DNA from 4 places in the Staphylococcus equorum genome. Region 2 is predicted to be linked to each of the others. Evidence: predicted binding sites of a transcription regulator. Region 2 holds the regulator's gene; each other region holds the start of a gene.
What was found. Region 2 encodes Rex, which represses fermentation and respiration genes when NADH is low (regulators of the CRP and FNR family bind a similar motif). Its sites were predicted from a motif close to TTGTGAAATATTTCACAA; they were not measured.
Positions count from the first base shown of each region.

Region 1 (5,457 bases), 870 kb from region 2:
AATTTTATTCAAAATTTTTGCGTGATAATCATTTTGCGCTTTAGCTGTTACTTTCTTAACACCTAACTCTTTTAAAATTAGCGTTGTTAATGTACTTGATTGTATATTCTCACCTATTGCTACGATAACGTGATCAAAATTTCTGATGCCTAAACTTTTCATAACAGCTTCATCTGTTGTATCAGCAATGACAGCATGTGTGGCAATATCACTATATTCATTTACACGTGCTTCATTCATATCAATTGCCATAACATCCATATCTAATGCATTAAGTTCTCTTACTATACTGCCACCGAATCGACCTAAGCCGATAACCACATACTCTTTGTCCATATGCGTCCTCCAATTTAAAAAATCACGGATAAGATAGCTACTCATCAGCCTAAGCAAGCGAATGAATAACTATCATTACCTCATTTTAAAAAATTTATTTATTTTTTTCCTTCAACATAATCTTTGTCGAAAACAAATAATCTTAATAATAATATTAACGATGGAATGAGTAAAAGTAAACCTAAAACAAATGCAATAATTAAAGCAATGGCCATGTTACTATTAACGACACCTTCATCTATACGAACATATGGGTATAAGATGTATGGCATTTTGCTGGCGCCATATCCGAAAAATGCAAATGCCATTTGTAGTATAACAAGGATAAATGCAAATCCGTGCCATTTTTTTATTAATGTAAGTACCATGACACCTATAAAGCTTATAAAGCTTAGTAGGAACATCCACCAATAATCAGTTACTGCGCTTAAGAAATGCGCTTCGTTTTGTAGTCTTAACGATACAAATACGAATAATGAAATTGCGATCATCGGCGGTCCCCAGAACAAGAACCAATATCTTAATAAATCATATGCTGGTTTATCTTTAGCTTTTGAAGCATAGTACGTAAGGAAGCCTGAAGAAATATATAGCACTGATATAACGGCTAAGAATACGACAGACCATGAATAAGGACTCAAGGCTAATTCAAGCCAGTTCAAATCTATATTATCACCTGAACCTGTAATAAAGCCCCCTTCTGATATTGTTAGCGTTGTAGCAAGCGCAGCTGGAATAAACAATCCTGACAAGCCGTACATTGCTAACCAAATGAGTTTTGAATCAGGTCCATAATTTTCAAATGCGTAAAAACTACCTCTAATTGTTAGTAATATTAATGCAATTGAAGCTGGTACGAGTAGTACGGTACCAAAGTATTTCGCTGCATCAGGGAAAAAACCTACGATGCCAACGAAAAAGAATACAAAGAATACGTTTGTTACTTCCCACACAGGATTTAAATAACGACCTATTAAATGGTTAATTTGTTTATCTTGTTTAGTCACTTTTGCGTGAAGTGTAAAGAACCCAGCACCAAAATCAATAGAGGCGATAATAATATAAGAGAATAAGAATATTCCAAGTACTGTAATACCTATATAAGCAAATATCATTACTCATCACCTCTTTCTGGTGTATTTTCTTCTACATCTTTATATGTTGGTTTATTACTGAACATCCGAATTAATACATATGCGGTAGTCACGATTAATATTATATATAAGATACCGAATAATATTGTCACGAGTGTTAAACCACCTGCTTGAGTTGCAGCATCAGCTACTTTAAGGTAGCCACGAACCAACCATGGTTGACGACCTTGTTCAGTTAAGAACCACCCAGCTTCTATTGCAATCATTGCTGCTGGTCCAGTTAACAATGCACCATACAACATTGGTTTTGAATAAGTGAATTTGCGTAACTTCTTAAATATAAGTGTTAATATAAACGCACCTGATATAATCAAGCAGAATACACCCATAGAAACCATAATATCAAAGTAATAGTGTACAATCATCGGTGGATGCAGTTCTTCTGGAAACTCATTTAATCCTTTTACTTCTGTGTCTGTATTATTATCAGCCAAGAAACTGAGTATGCCAGGTATTTTTATGGCACCGGATACTTCTTGTGTTTCTTCATCTAAACTACCAAAGAATATTAAATCTGCATTGGACTCTGTTTCAAAGTGCCATTCATAAGCAGCAAGTTTTTCTGGTTGCTCTTGATGTAGAAACTTAGCTGATAAATCTCCAGCTAACATAGAACCTAAAGTAAATACTACGCCAAGAATCATCGTTAGTTTCAATGCTTTTTTATGATATTCTGTGTCTTTTTTGAATTTATTTTTCAATAATTTAAATGCAGCAATTGCAGCAAGTACAAATGCCATCGTCATAAGTGCTGTAGCAACAACGTGGAATGATCTAATTAAGAATGATTCGTTAAACATTGCTGCCCAAGGTTGGACGTTAACCATTTTCCCATCCTTCATTTCAAAGCCAGCTGGTGTATTCATAAATGAATTGACCGCTGTAATGAAGAATGCTGAGAATGTACCACCTATAATGACAGGAATACTAATAAGGAAATGAGTCCATTTACTCTTAAATCTATCCCATGTATATAAATAAATACTTAAGAAAATTGCTTCAAAGAAGAAAGCAAATGTTTCCATAAATAATGGTAATGCAATAACATGACCGCCCATTTGCATAAAGGTTGGCCATAATAGTGATAATTGCAGTCCAATAATTGTTCCTGTCACAACACCAACAGCTACCGTAATGGTATATCCTTTAGACCATCTTTTGGCTAATGTTATATATTTTGGATCATTTCTTTTTATACCTAAAAATTCAGCAACAGCAAACATTAATGGCACGCCCACACCAATCGTTGCGAATATGATATGAACCGCGAGTGTCATCGCAGTTAAAAAACGGGCTAATTCAACTGAATCCATAATATCACCTTTTTTATTTATTTGTGACAAAAATCACAACGTTCATTCATTATAAACTGCTTTACGTTGTATTGAAATAAGTTGCGTTCAAAATATAGTGACAAATTAATGACCACTTGCATGTAAGTCAAAGATTTGTAATAATTTAAAAAGTTTCTTATATTAAAGTATATCGAATTTAAAATAGGAAGGACGAGTTTTAATGGATAAAATAATAATTTATACGCAAAATGAATGCCCACCTTGTACTTTCATAAAAAACTATTTGTCAGATAAAGGCGTCTCATATAGCGAAAAAAACATCTCAAATTCCCAATATAGAAATGAAATGATAGACTATGATGCTTTCGCTACACCTTTTATCTTGTTGAATAATGAGCCAATGTACCAAATTGACATTGATAAAATCAACCACACTTTAAATATAGAATAGTTATCAACCAATGTAGCCATTCTACATTTGAATTAGTAAATCTTTCACTTTCTAAACTATATGATTTTTAGTGTTATTACAAAGTTACTGTTTAACAACATGAAATGACTTATTACGTTAATTCTAATTTTTTTGAATTTATAGCAAAATAAAAAAGCTGATAGCCCCACTATAAATGGTCTATCAGCTTTTTTCGAACTCAAATGTTCAATTATTATTTAGCATATTGCTCAACTAGTTCTTGTACTTCTTCAGATGTTGCACAATTAATTGCTCTTTGTGACAATTCTTCCATTTCATTTTGGCTTAAACCTTTGATTTGACGACGGGCTTTAAGCACTGATGTAGCACTCATTGAAAATTCATCTAATCCTAAGCCTAATAATAATGGAATAGCGATTTCGTCGCCTGCCATTTCGCCACACATACCAGTCCATTTACCTTCTTTATGTGATGCTTCGATCACTTGTTTTACTAAACGTAAAATTGAAGGATTGTATGGTTGATACAAGTAAGAAACGCGTTCAGACATGCGGTCAGCCGCCATTGTATATTGAATTAAATCATTTGTTCCTATACTGAAGAAATCAACTTCTTTTGCGAAGACATCTGCTAATGCAGCAGTTGAAGGAATTTCAACCATGATACCTAATTCAATATCATCAGAAACATCTGTACCTTCTTGTTTTAAGTTTTCTTTTTCTTCAAGTAATAATGCTTTAGCATCACGGAACTCATTGATTGTTGCAACCATTGGGAACATGATATTTAATTTACCGTAAACAGATGCACGTAATAATGCACGAAGTTGTGGTCTAAAAATATCAGGTTGGTCTAAACATAAACGAATCGCACGATAACCTAAGAATGGATTCATTTCTTCAGGTAAATTTAGATATGGTAACTCTTTATCGCCACCGATATCTAATGTACGTACAACAACACGTTTATCTTCCATCGTTTCTAGAACTTTTTTATAAGCTTCGAATTGTTCATCCTCAGTAGGCATTTCATCTCTACCCATATATAAAAATTCCGTACGATATAAACCAATACCTTCTGCACCATTTTCAATAACACCTGTTAAATCATTAGGTGTACCGATGTTTGCAGCTAATTCAGCATGTTTACCATCAATTGTTTTTGTTTCTTCATTGCGTAATTTTTGTAATTCCTTTTTATCTTCGAAGAAACGTTCACGCTTATTTTCATAAGCGATTACTTCATCATCTGTAGGATCAATAATTACTTCGCCTGTTAATCCGTCAACGATAATCATATCGCCTTGTTTAACGTCTTCAGTAATAGATTTTGTACCTACAACCGCAGGTATTTCTAAAGAACGGCTCATAATTGCTGAGTGTGATGTTCTTCCACCAATATTTGTTACAAAGCCTTGTACGAATTCTTTATTTAACTGAGCAGTATCTGAAGGCGTTAAATCGTTTCCAATTATAACAACGCTTTCATCAATGATACTAGGATTTGGTAACTCTACACCTAAAATATGTGCTAACACACGTTTAGAAACGTCACGGATATCAGCAGCACGTTCTTTCATGTATTCATTATCCATATTTTCAAATATAGTAATGAATTGTCCAGTTACTTCAGATAATGCAGTTGGTGCGTTAACTTGGTCATTTTTAATCTTGTCTTCAATCGGTTGAATTAACTCTGGATCATCTAAAACTAATAAATGAGCATCAAAAATCGCTGCTTTATCAGCACCTAGATTTTTTTCAGCATTATTTCTTATTTTTGTTAACTCAACTTTAGATGTTTCGATGGCGTCATTGAACTTAGCAATTTCAGCGTCGATATCTGTAATCTTTTCACTATTATATGAAAGATCTGGTTCAACTAATAAATATGCTTTAGCAATAGCTACACCATCAGATGCAGCAATGCCATTTATATAGTTAGTCATATTATTTAGTTAATCCTTCTTTAGATAAAATCTCAGTGATTGCTTCGATTGCGTCTGTTTCGTCGCTACCATCAGCGTAGATAGTGATTTCAGCATCTTTACCTACACCTAAACTCATAACACCCATGATTGATTTCAAGTTAACTTTTTTACCGTTATATTCTAATTGAATATCTGAATCAAATTTTGAGGCAGTTTGAACAAGCATTGTCGCTGGACGAGCGTGAATACCTGTTTCATCGATAATTACATATGATTTTTGTTCCATAATTTATTTCTCCTTCGTATAGT
Region 1 is NZ_CP118982.1:1,816,015-1,821,471, forward strand. It holds gene PYW44_RS08750 (potassium channel family protein) at 1-336, opposite strand, end outside; gene PYW44_RS08755 (cytochrome d ubiquinol oxidase subunit II) at 435-1,451, opposite strand; gene PYW44_RS08760 (cytochrome ubiquinol oxidase subunit I) at 1,451-2,803, opposite strand; gene PYW44_RS08765 (glutaredoxin family protein) at 3,006-3,236, shown strand; gene ptsP (phosphoenolpyruvate--protein phosphotransferase) at 3,451-5,166, opposite strand; gene PYW44_RS08775 (phosphocarrier protein HPr) at 5,168-5,434, opposite strand.
Region 1: a site for Rex is predicted at 2,825-2,842, ahead of PYW44_RS08760 (cytochrome ubiquinol oxidase subunit I). Genes of this name have one in related genera too.

Region 2 (5,457 bases):
TGGTGCGATTGTGGCTTTCACTTTTGATTATTCAAATGAAGCGGACAAACAGCAAGCAAAAGCTTTTTTTAATAAAGCAATAGAAGGTGGATGTGAAGCTACGATGCCATTAGATAAGACAGAGTGGTCTGAACTATATGGTATGTTTAATGATCCATTTGGTGTGACTTGGATGATCAATGCAGAATAAATTATAAAAAGCTAAGGCTGAGACATGTAATTATGTCCCAGCTTTAGCTTTTTGATTAATTGGTTTTTGAGATGAAAGATTTTGCACGTTTATAGATTTGTTCTGGAAATTGCATAATGCGTAACAACTTTGACATGATTACATAGGTAAAAAATGAAATCAGTTGAACATTATAGTTTATACAGAATGTCAATAGGGAACGTGCGTACTTATCAACAAATAGTGCATAACTTGTGGATAAGTGGTGGTTATGTGTGTGGATATAGGTTAATATCTGAAAATTGAAAACGATAATAGTTACATATTACTTGTGGACAACTAGGATAACTCTGTGGATAGCTATTGTAACAGTAATGGTATTGTGAATAGAATGAGCATAAAAAAAGAGCTAAAGTAGAAAATTTTACTTTAGCTCAATTGCACTTATAGCGATTATATTAACAATTCTTGTAATTCTGCCCATTCATCCATAACTTGTTCTAATTTTTGTTCGGCTATTTCTTTTTCAATTGCTAAATCATTTGCCTTTTCTGGATTAGAATACACATCAGGCTGTGTGAGTTGTTCGTTTATATTATTTATTTCTTGTTCATATATTTCAATATTTGTTTCACATTGTTCTATTTTACGTTCAACTTGTCGTTGCTCTCGTTTTTGTTGTTTTTGGTCAACGTAATTATGATTTTGTGATGCACTTACTTCTGTTTTTGTAGGGTTATCCAATTCTTTTTTCGCTTGAATCGCTGCTTTTTCTTCTAATTTTTCAATGTAATACTGATAATCACCTAAATACATTGTTCCACCAGTAGTGTCCAAATCATAAACTTTATTTGCAAGTTCGTTTATAAAATAGCGATCATGTGACACAAATAAAATTGTGCCTTTAAAATCTGACAATGCTTGTTCAAGCATCTCTTTAGAGTCTATGTCTAGATGGTTAGTTGGTTCATCTAAAATAAGTACATTGTTACGCTCTAGCATCAGTAGAGCAAGTTGAAGACGCGCTTTTTCTCCACCAGACAAGTCATTGATGATTTTTTTGACATCATCTTGTACAAATAAGAAACGACCTAAGACAGCTCGAATATCTTTTTCATTCATTGTTGGATATTGGTCCCATAAATAATCAAGGATTGTTTTGTTTGATTTAAATTCAGCTTGTTTTTGATCGTAATAACCAACTTTTAAATTTGCACCTGTAGTAATTTCTCCACTAATCTTTTGTTGGAGACCGGCGACTGTTTTGATTAAAGTAGACTTCCCAATACCATTAGGACCAATGATTGCAATATGGTCTCCCTTCGTGGCTTCGATATTAATGCCTTTTGTTATGGCTTCCTCATATCCAATTTCTAGATTTTTAATATGAAATACATCGTTTCCAGTATTTCTATCAAAATCGAATTGGATATTGGCGCTTTTAGCATCAATCATAGGTTTGTTAACTCTTTCCATTTTTTCCAACATTTTCCTTCGGCTTTTTGCCATGCCCGTAGTTGAAGCACGAGCGATGTTTTTCTCTACAAATGTTTCAAGTTTTTTAATTTCAGCTTGTTGACTTTCATATTCTTGCATACGTTTTTCATAATATTTATCTCTTTGCTCTATAAATTGTCCATAGTTACCTACGTAATGTTGTACATCGCCGAGCGCAACGTCATAAATTTGATTGACAATTTTATCTAAGAAATATCTATCGTGACTGATAATGACGATAGCGCCTTTGAAATAATTAAGATAACTTTCCAACCATTGCGTTGTTTCCATATCTAAATGGTTTGTAGGTTCATCAAGTAATAGTAAATCAGGTTCGCTAAGTAACATTTGGGCTAAAGATAACCTAGTCTTTTGACCGCCACTAAAATCATTAATAGGACGATTAAAATCCGCTTCACTAAAATTCAAACCGTGTAGTACAGTTTTAATCTTACTTTCATATTGATAACCTTCTTGTTGTTCAAATTGATTAGATAAAGACTCATAGCGATCGATGTGTGTCTTATATGACTCAGTATCATATTCATCAGCATGTTGCGCTAACCAGTCCGTCTCAAATTTCATTTCTAATTCTAATTTTTTCATACTTTCAAATGGTTTCGACATTTCATCAAAAACAGTTTGATTCGTATTTAAAGTCATTTGTTGTGTTAGATAACCAAGCTTGAGATTTTTGCTTTTTGAAACTTGACCGCTATCATATGTCTCGACGCCAGCAATGATTTTCATTAAAGTAGATTTTCCGGCACCATTACGTCCAACGATACCAATACGTTCACCAGTTTTAACTTCAAAATCTACATTATTAAAAATATCTTCTCCGTCGAATGATTTAGTTAAGTCATTGAGTTGTAATAATATCATCCGATTTGCACCTCTCTATTCATTATCATTCTACAGTATTCAACGCGTGGTTAAAACTATCATTGTTTATTTTTATTATTCAATAATGTATAATGTTGTAGTGATTATAAGATAAATCAGCAATAGATAATGAAATAGGGGGACATGGTCTTGGCTAATCAAAGCGAAAAGATTCCTCGTGCCACATTGAAACGTTTACCGTTGTATTATAGATTCGTCAATACTTTGAAATCTAAAGGCATAGATAGAGTTAATTCAAAAACTATAAGTGAGGGTTTGAACATTGATTCTGCAACGATTCGTCGTGATTTTTCATATTTTGGTGAATTAGGCAAGAAAGGCTATGGCTATAATATAGATAGCTTATTACATTTTTTTAAAAATGAGATAAGTGAAAATGACGAGATAAAAATTGCAATTGTAGGTGTTGGGAATTTAGGGAAAGCATTATTAACATACAACTTCTCAATACATGATGAGATGACAATAACGGAAGCTTTTGATATACGAGATGAAATTATAGGGACGCAAATAGGGAAAGTAACAGTCAGTCCGTTTGATAAAATTACGGATATATTAGCACAAGAACATATTGATGTAGTGATTTTAACTACACCTGAAGAAGTAGCGCAGCACGTTGCTGATACTTTAGTAAAAACAGGTGTAAAAGGTATTTTGAACTTTACACCAAGTCGTGTTCTGACACCATCGGATGTTCAAGTACATCATATTGACTTGGGTATTGAATTACAATCTTTACTATTCTTTATGAAAAATTATAGTAACAAATAAAGCGTATGAAAATAGGCTAGCTTTTTTATTTACACGAGATACACGTTAAGTGGTGAGTGTTTAAAAAAGCTAGTTTTTGTATTTAGTTATACGATTACTAACAACTACAGTTATTTTCACAATTAACACTTTATAAAATATAAGCAAATGGGCTTGATATTTAATGAAAAGTTTAATATGATAAATCATATTGATTTTATCGGGAAAGAGGTAATAATATGACGTGGTTAGTAATCAGTGGACTAATCGTTGGTGCGCTTTTAGGCTTTGTTATGCAAAGAACGCGATTTTGTTTAGCTGGTGGATTTAGAGATATGTACGTTCAAAAAAGCAATAAAATGTTTTATGCATTGTTAATTGCAATTTCCGTACAAAGTATTGGGTTATTAATTTTAACATCAACAGGCTTAGTAGAAATTCCAGAATCTACGTATCCAATTATTGGAACTGTAATAGGTTCATTTATATTTGGTATTGGTATTATTTTATCTGGAGGTTGTGCTACAGGTACGTGGTATAGAGCTGGAGAAGGTTTAATAGGTAGCTGGATGGCACTTATTGCCTATGGTTTCACTGCAGCGGCAACAAAGTTTGGTTTGCTGTTACCATTAATGAATGGTGTGAACAAACCGACAAATGTAAATTCAAGTATGGCACAAACGACAGGTATACCAACATGGGTTTGGGTCGCGTTACTTACAATCATCACGATTCTTCTTGTTGTAAAAACGTTACGTAAACCAAAACCTAAATTTGCTATACCAAAATTAAAGCAAAAATATACAGGTATAAGACATTATTTATTCGAGAAAAAATATCACCCATTTGTTGCAGCAATTGCTGTTGGGCTAATTGCTTTAATCGCGTGGCCTGTAAGTGAATCAACAGGAAGAATGTATGGACTTGGTATTACAACACCATCTGCAAATATAGTTCAGTTTTTTGTAACTGGTGACTTGAAATTGATAGACTGGGGTGTATTCCTTGTTCTAGGTATATTCGTTGGTTCTTATATTGCTGCGAAAGGTGCTAAAGAATTCAAATGGAGAATGCCTGATAAAAAGACAATACGTAATAGTGTTATCGGTGGCGTATGTATGGGATTTGGCGCTTCTGTAGCTGGCGGTTGTTCAATAGGTAACGGTTTAGTAGAAACTGCAACGATGTCATGGAAAGGTTGGATTGCACTTGCGTCTATGATTTTAGGAGCTTGGTTTATGAGTTACTTTATATTTATAAAACCAATGAAAAAAGCGCAACGCCAACAAACTAGTGAAAATACGATTTCAACACAAACACAAACGACTTAATTATATTAGGGAGGAATTTAATTATGGTACATGAATTAGGAACGGTAGGAATGGTTTGCCCATTTCCATTAATAGAAGCACAAAAAAAAATGGATACAATGAATAACGGTGAAGAATTGAAAATAGACTTTGACTGTACTCAGGCAACAGAGGCACTACCTAATTGGGCAGCTGAAAAAGGATATCCGATAACAAACTATGAACAATTAGATGATGCTTCTTGGACGATTACAATTCAAAAAGCTGAATAAGTGAAAGACCAACCAACTTGCTATTATTAGGTTTAAACACCTAAGGTATCAGGTTGGTTTTTATTTTAAATAGTATTTAAAGCGATTGCAATATGATAGAATTAATCATATTGAGAATAGCTTATTGATGAGAGTGAGAGAATATGAAAAATATATCTGATATTGCAAAAATTGCTGGCGTATCAAAGAGTACAGTTTCAAGATATCTTAATAATGGCTCGGTAAGTTTAAAAACTAAGCAAAAGTTGGATAAAATCATTCAAGAAAATGATTACCAACCAAATCAGTTTGCCCAAAGTCTGCGAGCGCATAGAACCAATATGATAGGTGCGATTATACCTAGAATGAACTCTTACGCAGTAGATGAAACAATCAAAGGCGTGAAGACAGTTTGTGATGATTTGAACTATAGATTATTGCTTAATTATACAAATATCGATACAGAACTGGAAATTGATGCATTAGAAACATTTTATAGAAGTAAAGTCGATGGAATTATATTAATGGCTACAGAAATTACAGATAGACATATTGAAGTGATTAATAAAATTGA
Region 2 is NZ_CP118982.1:947,978-953,434, forward strand. It holds gene PYW44_RS04475 (VOC family protein) at 1-190, shown strand, start outside; gene PYW44_RS04480 (ABC-F family ATP-binding cassette domain-containing protein) at 623-2,551, opposite strand; gene PYW44_RS04485 (redox-sensing transcriptional repressor Rex) at 2,696-3,343, shown strand; gene PYW44_RS04490 (YeeE/YedE family protein) at 3,562-4,653, shown strand; gene PYW44_RS04495 (sulfurtransferase TusA family protein) at 4,677-4,904, shown strand; gene PYW44_RS04500 (LacI family DNA-binding transcriptional regulator) at 5,048-5,457, shown strand, end outside.

Region 3 (5,457 bases), 890 kb from region 2:
ATTCTTCATTCAAGAACTAAGGATATGCAAAGTTATTTAAAAAATGCTGATGTCATCGTTAGTGCTGTTGGTCGTCCGGGATTAGTTACAAAAGAAGATGTCAAAGAAGGCGCAGTTGTAATTGATGTTGGTAACACACCAGACGAAAATGGTAAATTAAAAGGTGATATTGCTTATGATGAAGTAAAAGAAGTTGCAGGCGCAATTACTCCAGTTCCTGGTGGCGTTGGCCCAATGACTATTACTATGGTTTTAAATAATACGCTTATGGCGGAAAAAATGCGTAGAGGTATTGAATAATCATTCTAGAATAATTATTACGTATTGTTACAATTAATATTTAAATAAAGAGAGGTTAGATGTCACAATGTGAAATCTAACCTCTCTTTTTATAAAATATTCAAAATTCAAATACTTCATCTAAATAATAATTTCACACCAGTACTTATTTTGGGTATAAATGATTCGAACTTTATTTTCTATCCATTTATACCTTTTTGTCGTAAAGTTGTGATAATAGATTTTAAGAAAAAACTTCCTCCATATATTTCTGAATCTCTTGAAATAAACTTACCTACTTTAAATTTATCAACTATTATTGAAGAAACTCCACCTTCATAATCATTATCAACATCTCTTTTTACTGTAAATGTGAATAATTTAGACCACCTTCTACTATATAAATAGTGTCTTTTACATGACATTCCAATTTTCCACTTTCTACATCTATAATAATATATTGACCAAATATAAAAATGACAGAGATCTTTCAATGACATTTTTCATTTTCAGTTAAAACCCTCCCCCAAGAATTTCGAATTAAATTTAATATTATTTGAAGTTTGTTATGTCAAAACTCGCAGAACGTTCAATTTACTAAATGTTTACTGAAAATTACAGCTAGATTCAAAGTCATAGGTTATATTAAGACTATAGTACGATGTATTCTAAACTCATTTAAAGTATAGTATAGTTGAATAAAACAAATGACGGTCATACGGAGGTTAACGTTATGAATAAACTAATACAGTCATTATCAGCGTTAGGCGTATCTGCAACACTTGTGTCACCTAACTTAAGTGCAGAAGCTACTGATAATTCAACACCAGAACTAAAAGGTACTAATGATACAATCATCGAAAAAGGTGACGATTACAATTTACTTAATGGTGTAAGTGCCTTTGATAAAGAAGATGGCGATTTAACTCATAAAATTACCGTTGATGGAGATATAAATACAAATAAAACTGGAAAGTATAAAGTTGAATACAAAGTTGAAGATTCAAATGGTGCTGTAAAAAAATCTATACGTTATGTTGAAGTTAAGTAACACCTAGGTTTCATACATAGTCTCAAAAATCGTAAATGATAACGATTATCACAATTTTTAAGACAAAATTACCCTTTCGACTTAATTATGACACTTTTCACAAAATGTACACATAATTTTAACAAATCTTTAAAAGCCCGTCAGACATTGGTTCTGTTGGGTTTCTTTTAATTTTACAATAATTTTTTTCGCACAAACACTTGTAATAATTGCGTAATATCTTAAAATTGATGTTAAGCCCTACAATTGTAGTATTAGGAGGTCAAAAAAGTGTCAAAATTTAAGTCTTTGCTTCTACTCTTTGGCTCGCTAATTTTACTTAGTGGTTGTGAGAATGTAGAAGTTTTAAACCCAAAAGGGCCAATGGCAAGTGATACGAAGTTCTTGATTATCTATTCAATCATCTTCATGCTTGCTATAGTTGTCGCTGTAATTCTCTTGTTCACAGTCTTTCTATTCAAATATAGAATGGGCAAAACAGAGGAAACAGGAAAGATGCATCATAGTTTTTTACTTGAATCGATCTGGTTCATTATTCCAATTCTCATTGTAATTGCTATAGCCATTCCAACGGTTAAATCACTTTACATGTATGAGGAAACACCAGACAAAGAGGATGATCCAATTGTAGTTTATGCTACAAGTGCTGGTTACAAGTGGTTCTTTAGTTATCCTGAAGAAAAAATTGAAACTGTTAATCACTTAACAATACCGAAAGATCGTCCAGTTGTTTTCAAACTCCAATCAATGGATATGATGACAAGTTTCTGGATACCACAACTTGGTGGTCAGAAATACGCGATGACAGGTATGACGATGGACTGGACATTAACATCCAGTGAAGAAGGTACGTTCCGTGGACGTAACTCAAACTTCAATGGTGAAGGTTTTTCTCGTCAAACTTTCGATGTTAACTCAGTAAGTCAAAGTGAATTTAACGATTGGGTCAAAGATGCTCAAAGTAAAAAAGAGTTAGATCAAGATACATTTGATAAGCAACTTTTACCAACTACTGAAAATGAAGAGTTAACTTTCAGTGGTACCCATCTAGCATTTGTTGATCCTGCAGCAGATCCTGAGTATATTTTCCACGCTTATGATCGCTTCAATTACGTACAGAAAGATCCGAACTTTAACACTGAAGAAGAATTAACTGAAGATGTGTTAGATGAACCTGATCAACCTGCACGTAAACCGCAAATCACAAATGCGAACTATGAGAGACATGGTATGAAAGCCATGATTCTTGGCAACGATGAACCATACAACAGTGAATTCAAAGGCGAAGAAAAACATAACGTCGAGGAAATGGACAAAATCTCTAAAGGTGCTAAAGACGAAAAAGTATCTGAAATAGAGAAAAAAGAGCATGAATCTGGAGGTGGACATTAATGAATTTTCCATGGGATCAATTACTTGTTGAAGGTTCTTGGATGATTACAATGGCACAAATCGGTGCCCCATTTGGAATCATTGGACTAATCGCAGTAATTACTTATTTTAAATTATGGAAATATTTATACAGAGAATGGTTCACATCTGTCGACCATAAGAAAATCGGGGCAATGTACTTAATCTGTGCCGTATTAATGTTCGTTCGTGGTGGTATTGACGCATTAATGATGCGTACACAATTAGCGATTCCTAACAATACGTTCTTGGACTCAAATCACTATAACGAAGTTTTTAGTACACACGGTGTTATCATGATTATCTTTATGGCAATGCCTTTCATATTTGGTTTATGGAATGTCATTGTACCTTTACAAATTGGTGCTCGAGACGTTGCATTCCCTGTATTAAATAGCGTAAGTTTCTGGTTATTCTTCTCAGGTATGATTTTATTCAACCTGTCATTTATAATCGGAGGCTCACCTGCTGCTGGTTGGACTAACTATGCACCACTCGCAGGCGAATTCAGTCCCGGGCCAGGTGTCAATTATTACTTAATTGCAATACAGATTTCTGGTATCGGTACACTGATGACAGGTATTAACTTCTTTGTAACTATACTTAGAATGAAAACACCTACAATGAAATTTATGGAAATGCCAATGTTTACGGTTACTACTTTCATTACAGCTTTAATCGTTATCTTGGCTTTCCCAGTACTAACAGTAGCATTAGCACTATTTACAACCGATAATATATTCGGTACAGCATTCTTTACAGTTGCTAATGGTGGTATGCCAATGCTTTGGGCTAACTTCTTCTGGGTATGGGGGCACCCCGAAGTATACATCGTTATCCTACCAGCATTCGGTATATACTCTGAAATCATTCCAACGTTTGCGCGTAAACGCCTATTTGGTCACCAAAGTATGGTTTGGGCGACTGCAGGTATCGCATTCTTAAGTTTCTTAGTTTGGGTTCACCATTTCTTCACAATGGGTAATGGTGCATTAATTAACTCATTCTTCTCGATTTCAACAATGCTTATTGGTATACCAACCGGTGTCAAAATATTTAACTGGTTGTTCACGCTTTACCAAGGTCGTATTACCTTTGAATCACCAATGCTATTCGCATTAGGATTCATACCTAACTTCTTAATTGGTGGGGTAACTGGTATTATGCTTTCTATGGCAGCAGCAGATTACCAATACCACAACACGTACTTCTTAGTAGCCCATTTCCACTACACATTAGTAGCGGGGGTTGTATTTGCCTGTCTAGGAGCTTTAATATTCTGGTGGCCTAAGATGACTGGATTTAAGCTGAACGAGACATTAAATAAATGGTGTTTCTGGTTCTTTGTAATTGGTTTCAACATTTGTTTCATACCTCAATTCATACTAGGTCTTGATGGTATGCCACGTCGTTTATACACTTATATGCCTGAAGATGGTTGGTGGTTACTAAACGTAATTTCAACTTTCGGTGCCCTATTAATGGCATTAGGCTTTATGTTCTTAGTCGCAAGTATTGTTTACAGCTTCTTCAAAGCACCACGTGAAGCAACTGGTGATAATTGGGATGGCTTAGGTCGTACTTTAGAATGGTCAACTGCAGCTGCAATGCCACCTAAATACAACTTTGCTATCACACCAGACTGGAACGACTACGATACATTTGTTGATATGAAAGAACATGGTCGTCATTATTTAGATAACCATAATTACACAGATATCCACATGCCGAATAATACGCCAGTTGGTTTTTGGATGGGAATATTCTTCACTATTGGTGGTTTCTTCCTAGTCTTTGAAACAATGCTACCGGCTATTCTTTGTTTAATTGGTATTTTCGGAACTATGATTTACCGTAGTTTCCAAGTAGATCACGGTTATCATATTCCAGTTTCTGAAGTAATTGAAACTGAAAAACGTTTACGTGAAGCACGAATAAAAGAAAAGGAGGCTGTAAGTCATGAGTCATGATGCAAACACAATTGATCAACGTTCGCATGAAGGTGAATTAAATAAGCTTGGCTTTTGGATTTTCCTTACAGCTGAATTCTCATTATTTGGTACGTTGTTTGCAGCGTTACTAACACTGCAACATGGTGGCGATTATGGTGGTAAAATGACTACCGAGTTATTTGAATTGCCCCTCGTTTTGATAATGACATTCGCTTTATTGATTAGTTCTTATACATGTGGTATTGCAATTTACTACATGAGAAAAGAAAAAGAAAAATTAATGATGATTTGGATGATTATCACTGTATTATTAGGTGTCGTATTCGTGGGCTTTGAAATCTATGAATTCATACACTATGTACATGAAGGTGTTAACCTTTCTATTGGTTCTTATTGGTCTAGTTTCTTTATACTATTAGGAACACATGGTGCCCACGTATCGTTAGGTATCGTCTGGATTATCTGCTTATTAATTCAAGTAGCTATGCGAGGATTAAATAAAGACAATGCTCCTAAATTATTTATAGTAAGTTTATATTGGCACTTTTTAGATGTTGTATGGATCTTCATCTTCACTGCCGTATATATGATAGGGATGGTGTTTAGCGGATGAATACAATAGTAAAACACACAGTAGGTTTTATTGCCTCAATCGTTCTGACAATATTAGCAGTGTTTGTAACTTTATACACATCTATGGAACTTAACGTTAAGATTACCATCATTTTTGGTTTTGCTTTTATACAAGCTGCAGTTCAATTATTA
Region 3 is NZ_CP118982.1:1,840,712-1,846,168, forward strand. It holds gene folD (bifunctional methylenetetrahydrofolate dehydrogenase/methenyltetrahydrofolate cyclohydrolase FolD) at 1-300, shown strand, start outside; gene PYW44_RS08875 (hypothetical protein) at 480-704, opposite strand; gene PYW44_RS08880 (DUF5011 domain-containing protein) at 1,013-1,330, shown strand; gene qoxA (cytochrome aa3 quinol oxidase subunit II) at 1,601-2,722, shown strand; gene qoxB (cytochrome aa3 quinol oxidase subunit I) at 2,722-4,710, shown strand; gene qoxC (cytochrome aa3 quinol oxidase subunit III) at 4,700-5,305, shown strand; gene qoxD (cytochrome aa3 quinol oxidase subunit IV) at 5,302-5,457, shown strand, end outside.
Region 3: a site for Rex is predicted at 1,416-1,433, ahead of qoxA (cytochrome aa3 quinol oxidase subunit II). Genes of this name have one in related genera too.

Region 4 (5,457 bases), 330 kb from region 2:
GGTTGTCCAAGAAGCTGTGTAGAATCTGGTGTTAAAGACTTTGGTGTTATCAGCGTTGAAAATGGCTTTCAAATTTATATTGGGGGCAATGGCGGTACGGACGTAACAAAGGGTTTACATTTAACTACCGTTGAAACAGAAGATGAGGTCATTAAATTATGTGGTGCGATGATGCAATATTACAGAGAGACTGGTATTTATGCAGAACGTACTGCACCGTGGATACAGCGATTAGGTTTTGAAAAAGTTAAAGCAGTTTTATTAAATCAAGAAAGACAAGACGATTTGTTCAATCGTATTTTGGAAGCGAAAAAAGCTATAGAAGCTGAACCATGGTCACACATTATAAATAATGAAGTAGCACAAAAAATATTTGAAGTGGAGAAAGTTTAATTATGAAAGCATTAGAAAAAATAAAAGTAGCAACGGTCGATGAGCTTGTTCCTTTAGTTGGCAAAAAGGTAATCATAAACGATATCGAAATTGGTTTATTTTTAACAGAATCAGGTGAAATACACGCAGTTCATAATGTATGTCCTCATAAACAGGGACCACTTTCAGAAGGTACGGTAAGCGGTGAATTTGTATATTGTCCTTTGCATGATCAAAAAATAGATTTGAAAACGGGACTCGTTCAGTCACCAGATACTGGATGTGTGGATGTTTACGATGTAGAAATTCATAATGGAGCTGTATATATATGCCATTAAACACTTATGGCAAGGTATATCTCGTAGGTGCTGGACCTGGGCAGCCTGAATTATTAACAAGAAAGGCCGAGCGTCTTATTCGAAGTGCAGATATCATTTTGTATGACAGATTAGTCAATCCGTTCATTTTACAATTAGTAAGACCAGAAATTGAAATAATAAATGTGGGTAAGGAAGCATACCGTAAGCATATTCAACAAAAAGTTATAAATGAAAAATTAATTTCAGCTGCAAAGCACCATAAATGTGTTGTTAGATTAAAGGGTGGGGATCCTGCAATTTTTGGTAGAGTCCATGAAGAGGTTGTTACATTGTCACAAGCCGGTATTGATTTTGAAGTTGTACCAGGTATTACAACAGCGAGTGCTGCTGTGGCCTCAGTAGGTTTAGGATTAACAATTCGTAATGTCGCCCAAAGTGTCACTTTTACGACAGGGCATCTGAATAAAAATAGTCAGCAGCAAGTTGATGTTACAGCACTTATAAACGGGGGGACGTTAGCTATTTATATGGGTGTGAAGCGGTTGAGTGAAATTATGAATGATATATATCAGACTATACAAGTAGATTATCCAGTATTGCTCATATTTAATGTTTCTTCTTTTAATGAAAAACACATCATAGGTACGGTAACTACAATTGCGGAGCAGGTTTCTGATGATTTAGAACAAATATCACCTGGCATAGTGATTGTAGGTGATATGGCAGCTTATGAAAATATTAAAAGCACCTTGAAAAAATGTACTAGTAAGAAACATTTAATTTCTGGACCCCGTTTACAGGCAATTGAGCAAGCATTTGATATCTATGAAAACGGTGGATGGTGCTTAATTAACCCTGATGAAAAGCATGAACTTCATCACAGCCAACAGTTGTTTATAGAACAACAATTAATGCAGCATTTTGATGAGAAAATTCACTCTAAGGATATAAAATAAGATGATTTCAGAAGATAATTGATAACCCCAAAGTATAAAAAAGATGATTTCTATTGTAGTGAATAGAGATCATCTTTTTTATATTTATAGGACATTAAATTACTTTTGCTCATGAGTGTGTACTTAAAAACTAAGGGTATTTCCACCGCTTATTAGGTGATTCCCTAATATTTGAAATTTGTGAAAAAATGTACAATTTAGTTAAGCAGTGAATGAAGTGAACCATAGAATCCTACTTTAAAAATTTTACTGGCAATGATCTGAGAGGGTGTTTTCAATGAAAAAATTTGGATTAAGCTTTTTTAAGCCGACAGAAAAATTTAATGGTGACTGGTCGGTCTTAGAAAGTAAGAGTCGGGAATGGGAGAAAATGTATAGAGAAAGATGGAGTCATGACAAAGTAGTTAGAACGACTCATGGTGTGAATTGCACAGGTTCTTGCTCATGGAAAGTATTTGTTAAAAATGGTGTGATTACATGGGAAAATCAACAAACAGACTATCCAAGTTGTGGGCCTGATATGCCTGAATTTGAACCTAGAGGTTGCCCACGTGGTGCTTCATTTTCTTGGTATGAATATAGTCCTTTAAGAATTCGGTATCCATATATCCGTAAAAAGTTGTGGGAACTTTGGGTAGAAGCCCTAGAAACTCATGATAATAATACGATAGAAGCTTGGGCATCTATCGTAGAAGATGAGGAAAAAGCAAAATTATATAAACAAGCACGAGGCAAAGGTGGATTAGTGAGAACGAATTGGAAAGACGTAGGGAAACTCATATCTGCTCAAATTATTTATACTATCAAAAAATTTGGTCCAGATAGAATAGCTGGTTTTACCCCGATACCTGCTATGTCTATGTTGAGTTATGCTTCTGGTGCACGATTTGTGAGTTTACTTGGTGGAGAAATGCTGAGTTTTTATGATTGGTATGCAGATTTACCACCTGCTTCACCTCAAATTTGGGGTGAACAAACCGACGTGCCTGAATCAAGTGATTGGTATAACGCATCTTACATTATGATGTGGGGTTCTAATGTACCGATGACTCGTACCCCAGACGCACACTTTATGACTGAAGTTCGATATAAAGGAACGAAAGTGGTGTCAATTGCACCTGATTATGCAGAGAATGTGAAATTTGCAGACAATTGGTTAGCACCACATCCTGGTTCTGATGCAGCACTTGCCCAAGCGATGACGCATGTCATACTGCAAGAACATTACGTTAATCAACCCAATGCGCATTTTATAAATTATTCAAAACAATATACGGATATGCCATTTATTATCATGTTAGATAAAGATGAAAATGGTTTTAAAGCAGGTCGTTTCTTAAGAGCAAATGACTTAGGCGAAACAGTAGAGCATAGTGAATGGAAGCCTGTCATTTTTGATAAAATCACCCAGAACTTAACGGTTCCAAATGGCACAATGGGACAACGTTGGGAAAAAGATAAACAATGGAATTTAAAATTAGAAAATGAAGACGGTAGTAAAATTGACCCGGCACTGAGTCTTGCAGAAGATCATTTTGAATTAGAAAAAATACAATTTCCATATTTCAATAATGAGGGCAATGGTATTTTTGAACGACCAATTGCGGTTAAAAAAATTACTCTAGCAAATGGAAAAGAACAATATATAACGACAGTTTATGATTTAATGACAAGTCAATATGGCATAAAAAGATTTAATCATGAATTAGAAGCGAAGGACTATAAAGATGCAAATTCATATTATACACCTGCATGGCAAGAAAAAGTGACAGGTGTGAAACAAGATGTGGTTACGCAAGTGGCACGTGAATTTGCGCAAAATGCAATTGATACAAAGGGTAAATCGATGATCATTATGGGTGCAGGTATTAACCATTGGTTTAACTCAGATACGATATACCGTTCTATCTTGAATTTAGTATTACTATGTGGCTGTCAGGGTGTGAATGGTGGCGGATGGGCGCATTATGTTGGCCAAGAAAAATGTAGACCCATTGAAGGGTGGAATACACTTGCATTCGCCAAAGATTGGCAAGGACCACCAAGATTACAAAATGGCACGAGTTGGTTCTATTTTGCGACAGATCAGTGGAAATATGAAGAATCTAATGTGGATAGTATAAAATCCCCATTAGCTGAGAATATTAAGCACCAACATCCAGCAGATTATAATGTGCTAGCAGCCAGATTAGGTTGGTTGCCTTCGTATCCACAATTTAATAAAAATAGTTTGTCATTTGGTGAAGCAGCAAGAGAGGCAAATGAATTTAATAATGAAGCGATTTTAAAACGTGCAGTAGATTCTGTGAAATCGAGAGATACAGAGTTTGCGATTGAAGATCCTGATTTGAAAAAGAATCATCCTAAAACGTTATTCCTCTGGCGTTCTAATTTAATATCTAGTTCTGCGAAAGGGCAAGAGTATTTTATGAAACATTTACTCGGTGCAAAGTCTGGACTATTGGCAGAACCGAATGAAGAAGTGAAACCAGAAGAGATTCAATGGAGAGATGACACTGAAGGCAAGTTAGATTTACTTGTGTCACTAGATTTTAGAATGACTTCGACACCACTTTACTCAGACATTGTCTTGCCAGCTGCGACATGGTATGAGAAGCATGACTTATCATCTACGGATATGCATCCTTTTGTACATCCATTTAATCCGGCGATTGATCCTTTATGGGAATCACGTTCAGATTGGGATATTTTCAAATCGTTAAGTAAAGAAGTGTCAGAAAATGCGAAAAAACACCTTACAGGCGTATACAAAGATGTCGTAACTACACCTTTAGCTCATGATACGCAACAAGAAATATCGAATGTGAACGGTATTGTAAAAGACTGGACTAAAGGTGAAGTAGAAGCTATTCCTGGTAAGACAATGCCAAGCTTCACAGTTGTTGATAGAGATTATACAAAAATATTTGATAAATATGTCACACTCGGGCCTTTATTAGAAAAAGCTAAAGTGGGTGCTCATGGTGTGAGTTTTACAGTGTCAGAACAATATGAAGAGCTGAAACATATGGTCGGTACTTGGAATGATGACAAAGAAGATTCAGTGAGAAACGGTAGACCTAGAATAGATACTGCAAGACGTGCAGCAGATGCTGTATTGAATTTATCTTCAGCTACAAATGGCAAATTATCACAAAAATCTTATGAAGATTTAGAACAACAAACAGGCATGCCATTAAAAGATATTTCTAGTGAACGTGCATCAGAAAAAATAACGTTTTTAAATATGACGGCCCAACCAAGAGAAGTTATTCCAACTGCAGTGTTTCCTGGTTCAAATAAAAATGGACAGCGTTATTCACCTTTTACAACAAATATTGAACGTTTAGTACCATTTAGAACATTAACAGGACGTCAAAGTTATTATATTGATCATGAAATATTCCAACAATTTGGAGAAAACTTACCTGTCTATAAACCAACTTTACCGCCAATGGTATTTGGGACAAGGGATAAGCATGTCTCGATGGATGATCAAACACTCGTATTACGCTACTTAACCCCACATGGTAAATGGAATATCCATTCTACTTATCAAGACAACCAACATATGTTGACACTGTTTAGAGGTGGTCCAACGGTTTGGATTTCAAAAGAGGATGCAAAAGCACATGATATTGCAGACAATCAATGGTTAGAAGTTTACAACAGAAACGGAGTAGTAACTGCTCGAGCAGTTGTGTCACACCGTATGCCAAGAGGAACGATGTTTATGTATCACGCTCAAGATAAGCATATTGAAACTCCAGGTTCTGAAATTACAGAAACAAGAGGTGGTTCTCATAATG
Region 4 is NZ_CP118982.1:614,125-619,581, forward strand. It holds partial or broken gene nirB (nitrite reductase large subunit NirB) at 1-393, shown strand, start outside; gene nirD (nitrite reductase small subunit NirD) at 396-710, shown strand; gene cobA (uroporphyrinogen-III C-methyltransferase) at 701-1,648, shown strand; gene PYW44_RS02785 (nitrate reductase subunit alpha) at 1,926-5,457, shown strand, end outside.
Region 4: a site for Rex is predicted at 1,827-1,844, ahead of PYW44_RS02785 (nitrate reductase subunit alpha). Genes of this name have one in related genera too.